2 regions of the Geodermatophilus sp. DSM 44513 genome follow, and region 1 is predicted to be linked to the other one. Evidence: predicted binding sites of a transcription regulator. Region 1 holds the regulator's gene; the other holds the start of a gene.
What was found. Region 1 encodes LexA, which represses DNA repair genes until DNA is damaged. Its sites were predicted from a motif close to TCGAACANNTGTTCGA; they were not measured.
Positions count from the first base shown of each region.

Region 2: ruvC (crossover junction endodeoxyribonuclease RuvC) is a predicted target of LexA. The motif match lies at 1,711-1,726, and genes of this name have one in related genera.

Region 1 is NZ_CP135963.1:3,158,113-3,162,901, reverse strand. It holds gene RTG05_RS15350 (ABC transporter permease) at 1-1,235, shown strand, start outside; gene RTG05_RS15345 (enoyl-CoA hydratase/isomerase family protein) at 1,232-2,020, shown strand; gene lexA (transcriptional repressor LexA) at 2,111-2,914, opposite strand; gene RTG05_RS15335 (LysM peptidoglycan-binding domain-containing protein) at 3,187-3,855, shown strand; gene RTG05_RS15330 (hypothetical protein) at 3,985-4,650, shown strand.
Region 2 is NZ_CP135963.1:1,898,728-1,903,516, forward strand. It holds gene RTG05_RS09235 (YebC/PmpR family DNA-binding transcriptional regulator) at 1-507, shown strand, start outside; gene RTG05_RS09240 (IS481 family transposase) at 504-1,496, opposite strand; gene ruvC (crossover junction endodeoxyribonuclease RuvC) at 1,748-2,314, shown strand; gene ruvA (Holliday junction branch migration protein RuvA) at 2,311-2,949, shown strand; gene ruvB (Holliday junction branch migration DNA helicase RuvB) at 2,970-4,100, shown strand; gene yajC (preprotein translocase subunit YajC) at 4,254-4,598, shown strand; gene secD (protein translocase subunit SecD) at 4,613-4,789, shown strand, end outside.

The DNA of each region.
Region 1 (4,789 bases):
CGCTGGAGGGCATCGATCCGGCCCTGGAGCAGGCGGCTGCCAGCCTGGGCGCGTCGCGCTGGCGGGTGCTGCGCACGGTCACGTTCCCGGTGATCGCGCCGGCGCTCATCGCCGGCTCCATCCTGGTGTTCGTCAGCGCGGCGGTCATCTTCGGTCCGGTGGCCATCCTGGGTGCGCCCGTGGGGTTCCAGACGATCCCCACGGTGCTGTTGAGCCTGATGCAGTTCCCGCCCCGCATCGAGGCGGCCGCGGTCATCTCCGTGCCGATCTTGGTGATCATCGCGGGCCTGCTCGTGCTGCAGCGCTGGCTGACCGGCGGCAAGCGGTTCACCGTCATCGGCGGCAAGCCCGGCCAGCAGGACGTCACCCGTCTCGGTGCTGGCGGTCGGGCGCTCGGGCTGACCTTCTGCTCGGCCGTCGTGCTGCTGAGCATCGTCCTGCCGTTCGGCGTGCTCCTGGTGACGTCCTTCCGCGAGGCCCTCGGGCGGCCGCTCGGCTGGGACAACTTCACCCTCACCGGGAACTACGAGCAAGTGTTCGGCCGCCCCCTGATCACGGCTGCCATGGGGAACAGCTTCGTGCTCGCGGTGGGCGGGACCGTGCTGGCGCTCGCCGTGGCGCTCCTGGCCGCATGGCTGGCGCACCGGACGCGGGCGCACAGCAACGCCCTGATCGCCCCGGTGATGGCGGCACCGCTGGCCTTCCCCGGTGCCGTGCTCGGAATCGGCTTGATCATCGCCTACGCCGGCACGCCGTTCGGGCTCGGCGGCACGCTCACCATCCTGCTCATCGCCTACGCCGGCAGCGCCCTGCCCTTGTCCTACGCCTACGTGCACGCCGGCATGGGCCAGATCGGCGCAGAGGTCGAGGAGGCGTCGCGGAGCCTCGGTGCGTCGTGGGTGCGCACCTGGCGCCGGATCACGGTGCCCCTGCTCCGACCGTCCCTGCTGGCGGCGGGGCTGCTCAACTTCGTCCTGCTGTTCCGCGAGCTGGAGATGTCGGTGTTCCTCTACACCGGTGCCAACCCGACGGTCGCGACCGTCCTCTACAACCTCGCCAGCGAGTCGCTCTACCAGCGCGTCGGTGCGCTCTCGGTTGTGATCCTGCTGATCAACATCGTGGTCACCGTGATCGCGATGCGGCTGCTGGACAGCAGACCCGGCGAGTCGCCGTCCCGGCGTCGCCGCCGTTCCCCGTCCGTCGCCCTCAACACACCCCCGGAGGAAGCCGCATGACCGCCACCGTCCCGGATCTCGGCAGTGGAGTGCACCTGCGGTACGAGACCCCGCACATCGCCGTACTGACGCTCGACAGCGAGCCGGCCAACACCTTCAGCTGGGAGAGCCGGCGGTCGTTCATGCGGGCGCTGGACATCCTGGACGCCGACGAGGACGTCCGCTGCCTGGTCATCACCGGGAAGGGCCGGGCGTTCACGGCCGGTGCTCAGCTGCGCGAGGACCAGTCGATGACCGACGAGCAGCTCACCGACTACCTGGCCGAGTTCGGCAGGGTGCTCAACGGCGTCCAGGACTTCCGTGCGCCGGTCATCGCAGCGATCAACGGCGCCACGGTGGGTGGAGGCCTGGAGTTCGCTCTCTGCAGTGACATCCGGATCGCCTCGACCGAGGCCTTCTTCGTCGCCGCCGGGGTCAACGTCGGGCTCATCGTGAGCTTCTGGCGGCTGCCACGAGTGGTGGGCCTCGGCGCGGCCAAGGAGATCCTGCTGACCGGGGCGCGCTACACCGCAGAGCAGGCACTCAACTGGGGACTGGTCACCGAAGTGCACGAACCGGCGGACCTGATGCCGGCCGCGCTGGCCAAGGCCCAGCGGATCGCGACGCGGGCCCCGTTGTCGGTCGAGGTGACGAAATCCGCGGTGACGCAGGCCATCGAGATGGACTTCGCGGAGGGGCAGGCGCTGCAGACCCAACGCTTCCTGGAGATGTTCCGCACCGACGACCACCAGGAGGCGCTACGGGCCTTCTTCGAGAAGCGGGACGGCGACTATAGGCGCCGATGACCCGGCCGCCACACGAGGCGGCCGCCGACCCTCCGGGCTTCGGTGGCCGCCTCGTGCCGGTCCCGCGACACGTCGGCAGACCGGCACGGGTCAGACCCGGCGCAGCACCGTGACCACGCGGCCCAGGACGGTGGCGTCGTCGCCGGGGATGGGCTCGTACGCCGGGTTGTGCGGCAGCAGCCACACGTGCCCGTCGCGCCGCTTGTACGTCTTCACCGTCGCCTCGCCGTCGATCATGGCGGCGACGATCTCGCCGTTCTCCGCCGTCGGCTGCTGGCGCACGACCACCCAGTCGCCGTCGCAGATGGCCGCCTCGACCATCGAGTCACCGCTGACCCGGAGCATGAACAGGGTGCCCTCGCCGACCAGCTCGCGGGGCAGCGGGAAGACGTCCTCGACGGCCTGCTCCGCGAGCACCGGGCCACCGGCGGCGATCCGGCCGACCAGCGGGACGTAGGTCGGGGTGGGGGCCTCGTCGGCGCCGCCGGCCGTCGCGGCGGTCGGTGCCGGCGCGCCGGGGACCTCGCCGGGCAGCCGGACGTCCAGCGCCCGCGGCCGGTTGGGGTCGCGGCGCAGCCAGCCCTTCTTCTGCAGCACGCTCAGCTGGTGGGCCACCGAGGAGGCCGACGAGAGCCCGACGGCCTCGCCGATCTCGCGCACCGACGGCGGGTAGCCGCGTCGCTCGATCGAGTCGCGGATCACCTCGAGGACGCGCCGCTGCCGCTGGGTGAGCCCGTCGCCGGCCTCGCCGCGGTCGGGGAAGGTGCGCACCGACGCGGTCCCGGCCGTCCCGGGCGCACCGGCGGCCGCGCCGGTCCGGCTCTCCGACGCCCGCCGCGGCGGGCCGTCGCCTCCCCGGGCCCCACTGCCCGACGTCCCCCTGCTGCCCGCCACGTCTCCTCCTCGCCGGCCGTGCCGCCACGGCCCGTGTCCTGCGCCCGGTGTCCCGCGCCCGGTCGCCCTGCGCCCGCCCGGACCGGTGACCCGGGGGCCGGGGCGGACGGGTGTCGGACGGAACGGTAGCGCCTCGGGACCGGTACTCCCAAACACCTGTTCGAAGTGTGCGCGGCGTCGGGTCGACCCCGTCGGCGGGATGCGGTAGACATCGCACAGACGTTCGATCGAACACGCGTTCGACGCGCTGGGGTGTGAGGAGGAGGCTCGTGGTGGACGTGCGTCAGGCCGTGCTGGAGTTCGACGCGGCGGTGCAGGTGCCGTGGCGGCCGCTGCTGGGGTCGGGGGACGCGCGGTGCGCACCCGCCCGGGCGGTCGGGGCACCCGGACCGGCGCGGTCGCCGGCCGGGTCGGTCCTCCCGGGCAGCGGCCCGCGGGTCGCCGGGCACCTGCGGCCGGTCCCCGACCGGCCGGGTGTCCCGGGGCCCCGCGCCGCGGTCACGGCTCCCGCCCGCGGGGCCGGCCGGTCACCGGCCGTCGGCAGCGTCCCGCCGGGTCCGCACCGGGTCCGGCCGGGGGGACGGGCCGTGACGTCGGGGGTGGGGTCCGCGGGCGCCGTCCGCGGCGGGTGCGTCCCCTCCGGCGGGGCACGTCTGCGGCTGACCGGGCGCGGGCGGGCGCTGGTGCGCGCCCTGGTCCTGTCCGGCGCGGTCGCGTTCGGCGCCTGGGTCGCGCCGGTCGTCGGGGGTCACCCCGGTGGGGAGCTGCGGCTGGCCGGTGGGGACAGCGTCGTGGTGGGGGAGGGGGACACCGTGTGGTCGATCGCCGGGGAGCTCGCCGGCGGGACCGGGGACGTGCGTGCCGTGGTCGACGCGATCGAGGAGCTCAACGACCTCGAGGGCTCGGTCGTCGTCCCCGGCCAGGTCCTCGCGGTGCCCTGACCAGGGGCCGGAGGTGGTCGGGAGGGGCGGCTCGGTCGAGGAGCGACAAGACCGCCCGGCCAGGTTCGTCAACCCGTCGTGCCGAGTCGCTCACCCGCCGTCGCAGGTCGCGGACCTACCGTCGGGTCCGTGTCAGCCACCCCCGGGCGCCGGGCCGCCGTCTTCAGCTCCCCGTCGCAGAACGTCGAGGTCCTCGTCGAGGGCACCTGGTGGCCGGGGTCGCTGCTGGGCTGGCGGCACGACGGCAGCGGCGCGTGCGAGGTGTGGGTGCGGGTGGCCGTGGCCGGTGCCGACCGCGAGGTCTGGACCGACCTCGGCGAGGTCCGGCTGCCCGAGGCCGACCCCGCGCCGGTGCTCGTGCCCGACGCGCCGGCGGCGCTGTCCCTGGGGCTGGCCGAGGAGCTGCTGCCGGGCGCTTCGACCGCCCCGCGGGTGTCCCTGAGCGAGGCCGCCGCCCGGGAGCAGCGGGCGGCCGGCGTCCTCCCCGGGTCGGGTGCCACGGACCGGCGCCGCCACGGCGGCCAGGTGACCGCCCAGCTGCCCGCCGTGCACGACGCGGCGGCCGCGGCCGGCCGGCACCGGGCCGGGGCGGCGGCCGGCCGGCACCGGGCGGTCGACACCCGCCCGCAGCCGGAGGCGTCCCCCGCGGGGGAGGCCGCCGGGTCCGACCCCGGCGACGCGACGGTGCTCATGCCGCGCGCCACCGGTCCGGACTGCCTGACCCGTCCGCTGCGGCTCGGGGACCGGGCGTCCCGTCCCCGCCCGGTCCGCCCCGACGGGGTGCTCCGGGCCTGAGCCCGGAGCGGCACCCGTCCGCTGCTGCACCCCACCCGCGTCGCCCGTGCGCCGGCGCGGGAGGAGGCGTGCCGTGGGGCCGGTGGGACAGCTGTGCCGGGACGGTGCGGACGTCGTCCCGCCGGGCGACGCGCGTGAT
Region 2 (4,789 bases), 1.3 Mb from region 1:
TACCAGACGATCACCTACGAGGGCTACGCGGCCGGTGGTGTCGCCGTCCTCATCGAGTGCCTGACCGACAACAAGAACCGGTCGGCCATGGAGGTGCGCACCGCGATGACCCGCAACGGCGGGTCGATGGCCGACCCCGGCTCGGTGTCCTACCTGTTCTCCCGCAAGGGCGTCGTCGTGGTGCCCAAGGCCGGCGGCGTCGACGAGGACACCGTGCTCGTGGCCGTGCTGGACGCCGGTGCCGAGGAGGTGCGCGACCTCGGCGACACCCTCGAGGTGGTCTGCGAGCCCACCGACCTGGTGGCGGTGCGCACCGCGCTGCAGGACGCCGGCATCGACTACGACTCCGCCGACGCCGGCTTCGTGCCCAGCGTGTCGGTGCAGCTGGACGAGGACGCCGCCGGCAAGGTGTTCCGGCTGATCGACGCCCTCGAGGACTGCGACGACGTGCAGAACGTCTACGCCAACTACGACGTCCCCGACGAGGTCCTCGACCGCGTCAGCTAGGTGTACTGCCCAGACAGGTTGGTCAGTCGCGTGATCGGTGGGCGGCGTCCGATCGCGGTGTGGGGCCGGTGATGGTTGTACTCGTGCAGCCAGCCGGGCAGGGCCTGGCGGCGGGCGAGTTCGCTGAGGAACATCCGGCGGAAGGCCCAGCCGTCGGCCATGGTGCGGTGGAAGCGTTCGATCTTGCCGTTGGTCTGTGGCCGGTAGGGCCGGGTCCGCTTGGGCGTGATGCCGAGCTCGAGGCAGGCGTCGCGCCAGGCGTGGGAGCGGTAGGCCGAGCCGTTGTCGCTCAGCACCCGCTCGGCGGTGACGGCGCGGGCGGCGAACCAGGCCACCGCGCGGCGCAGCACGCCGATGGCGGTGGCGGCGGTCTCGTCGTCGTGGATCTCGGCGTAGGCGACCCGGCTGTGGTCGTCGAGCACGGTGTGCACGAACGCGGTGCCCAGCAGCGGTTCGCGGCGCTTGCTGCGGGGCTTGCCCGGGGTTGCTGCCCGGTTCTTGCCGCCCTGGGCGCGGCCGACGTAGCGCCAGCCGCCGCCGTCGGGGATGTTGCCCAGCTTCTTGACGTCGACGTGCAGTAGCGAGCCGGGCCGCTCGTGCTCGTAGCGGCGGACGCGCTCGCCGGTGCGCCGGTCGATGTGGGACAGGCGGTTGAGCCGGCAGCGGCGCAACACCGCGTAGACCGTGGAGGCCGGTACCCGCAGCCGGGCGCCGATCTCCACCGGCCCGAGCCGGTGCCGCCAGCGCAGGTGCACGATCCGCCGGACCAGCGGTCGCGGCGTGCGCCGGGGGCTGCGGTGCGGGCGGGAGCTGCGGTCGGCCATGCCGGCCGGCCCGGCCTGGCGGTAGCGCTCCACCCAGCGCTTCGCCGTCGGATAGGCGACCTGGAACACCGCGGCGGCGTAGGAGACCGTCCAGTCGTCCTCCACCACCGCGCGGGCCAGGCGCAGACGCTGGCGTGGAGTCAGAGCGGCATTAGCGTGGGCCACGAGGACCTCCGGGTTTGTGTGGGTGGGTGCCTTCAGCAGCTCCACTCCACGTCCGGAGGTCCTCCCTCCACAAGATCAGTCAGTCAGATCCCGTGATCACATGCCCTCGACCAACGTCTCTGGTCAGTACAGCTAGGCCGTCCGGCCGCCTTTGTCGCGATGATGGCGGTCAGGGCGTGTCGCGCGGTCCCGTCGTTCGCGGCGACTAGCGTGGTCGAACACCAGTTCGGCTGACGGCGGGAGGCTCCTCCATGCGGGTGCTCGGCATCGACCCGGGCCTCACCCGGTGCGGGTGGGGGGTGGTCGACGGGCGCCCCGGCGCGCGGCCGGTCGCCGTGGGCGTGGGCGTGCTGCGCACCGCCGCGGAGCTGGACCTGGAGCTGCGACTGCTGGAGCTGCACACCGGGGTGACCGCGCTGCTGCGCGAACACCGGCCCGACGTCGTGGCGATCGAGCGGGTCTTCACCCAGAACAACAAGGGCACCGCCACCGGGACGGCGCAGGCGGCGGGCGTGGCCGCGCTGGCCGCCGCGCAGGCCGACCGGCCGGTCGCCTGGCACACGCCGAGCGAGGTCAAGGCCGCCATCTCCGGCAGCGGCCGCGCGGACAAGGAGCAGGTCACCCTCATGGTCACCCGGGTGCTGGGGCTGGCGTCCCCGCCCAAGCCGGCCGACGCCGCCGACGCGCTGGCGCTGGCGGTCTGCCACGCCTGGCGCGGGCCGGCGCAGCAGCGGCTGCGGGTCGCCGCGCTGGCCGGCGGCATCGGCGCGCCGGTGCGGTCCACGACCCTGCCGCGCTGGACGGGGGTGTCCCGGTGATCGCCTCGGTGCACGGCCGGGTGGCCGCGGTCTCCCCGGACGGCGCCGTGGTCGAGGTCGGGGGTGTCGGCCTGTCCGTGCACTGCACGCCGGGCACGATCGCCCGGCTGCAGGTGGGCGAGAACGCGCGGCTGGCCACCAGCCTGGTGGTGCGGGAGGACTCCCTCACCCTGTACGGCTTCGCCGACGACGACGAGCGCCAGCTGTTCGAGCTGCTGCAGACCGCCAACGGCGTGGGCCCCCGGCTGGCCCAGGCGGTGCTGGCCATCCACCCGCCGCGCGAGGTGCGCCGGGCGGTGTCGACGGCCGACGTCAAGGCGCTCATGCAGGTCCCGGGCATCGGCCGGAAGGGCGCCGAGCGGCTGGTCCTGGAGCTGCGCGACCGGCTGGGTGTCACCAGCACCGACACCGCGCTGGACGGCGGCGCGCCTGCCGGGCTGCCGGCGGTGGCCCCGGTGGCGCCGTGGCGCGACCAGCTGGCCGCGGCGCTGGTGGGTCTGGGCTGGTCGGGCCGGGAGGCCGACGCGGCCGTCGCCGAGCTCGTCCCGCTGGCCGAGGAGCAGGTGGCCGCCACCGGCGCGGTCGAGGTCGCCGTCCTGCTGCGCCAGGCCCTGCGGCTGCTGGGCCGGTCGTGAGCGGGCCGTTCGACCGGGGGCTGTCCGCGGCCGACGCGGGACCCGGGCGTACCGCCGGCGCAGCCGGGGCCGGCCGGTTCCCCGACGCGGCCGTCGACCCGCGGGCCGGCGACGAGGAGCGGGTGGTCGAGTCCGCGCTGCGGCCGCACTCGCTGGCGGAGTTCATCGGCCAGCCCAAGGTCGCCCGCCAGCTGGACCTCGTGCTCGAGGGTGCCAAGCGGCGCGGCCGGCCCCCGGACCACGTGCTGCTCTCCGGTCCGCCGGGGCTGGGCAAGACCAGCCTGGCGCTGATCATCGGCTCCGAGCTCGGGACGGCGGTGAAGATCACCAGCGGCCCGGCCATCGAGCGCTCCGGCGACCTGGCCGCGATGCTGTCCAACCTCGCGCCCGGCGACGTGCTCTTCATCGACGAGATCCACCGGATCGCCCGCCCCGCCGAGGAGCTCCTCTACATGGCGATGGAGGACTTCCGGGTCGACGTCGTCGTCGGCAAGGGCCCGGGCGCCACCGCGATCCCGCTGGAGATCAACCCCTTCACCCTCGTCGGCGCCACCACCCGCGCCGGCCTGCTCACCGGGCCGCTGCGCGACCGGTTCGGCTTCGTCGGGCAGATGGAGTTCTACGAGCCGGCGGAGCTGGAGCAGGTGCTGGCCCGCAGCGCCGCGCTGCTCGGCGTCGAGCTGACCGCCGAGGGCTCCGCGGAGATCGCCGGCCGCTCCCGCGGCACCCCGCGGATCGCCAACCGGCTGCTGCGCCGGGTCCGCGACTACGCCGAGGTGCGCGCCGACGGGCGGGTCACCCGGGCGGTCGCGGAGGCGGCGCTGGTGCTCTACGACGTCGACCACCTGGGCCTGGACCGGCTGGACCGCGCGGTGCTGGAGGCGCTGGTCGTGCGCTTCAGCGGCGGGCCGGTCGGCGTGGCCACCCTCGCGGTCGCCGTGGGGGAGGAGCCGCACACGGTCGAGGAGGTGTGCGAGCCGTTCCTCGTGCGCGCCGGCCTGCTGGCCCGGACCCCGCGCGGCCGGGTCGCCACCGAGGCGGCCTGGGCGCACCTCGGTGTGCCGGTGCCGCGCGGCGGCGGCGTCCTCGGTCGCGTCCCACCCGACCCACCGGCCCCGGGTCCGTCGTCAGGGACCCTCTTCGACGCCTAGACTCCGGGACGCCGGCGCGCACCCGTCCGGCTCGCCCGCGTGCGTCCGCCCGGTCGCCCGGAGAGCCCCGCGCCGCAGTCGACGCACCCGAGCGGCCCCGTCCCGGGCCGCAGCACCGCGGCCGGTACGGCGCGGTAGAGAGGCACACCTGTCGTGGACCTGTCCTTGCTCCTCATCATGCTGCTGGCCTTCGTGCTGCTCATCGTCCTCCCGGCGCGGCAGCGCAAGAAGCTCCAGGAGCGGCAGCGGGCGCTGCAGGAGTCACTGACCCCGGGCACCCCGGTCATGACGACGGCCGGCCTGCACGGCACCGTCGCGCGCCTCGACGAGGGCACTGTCGACCTGGAGGTCGCCCCCGGCGTGGTCGTCACCTTCGCCCGACAGGCCGTCCTCGAGGTCCGCACGCCGGTGGTGACCGGCGCGGCCGACGGGACCCCCCTCGGCCGGGACGACGCGACCGGCCCGACCGACGGCGGCCCGGCCGACCGCGCCCGCTGACCGGCGCCCCTCCCGTGGCCCGACACACCCTCCCCGCGCGCCGGTACTTCGGCGCCTTCCTGCTCGTCGTCGCCGTCCTCTACGGCCTGGTCTTCCTCACCGGCGACACCCGCACCCCGCAGCTGGGCCTGGACCTGCGCGGCGGCACGACGGTCACCCTGACCGCCGCCACCCCGACCGGCCAGCCGCCG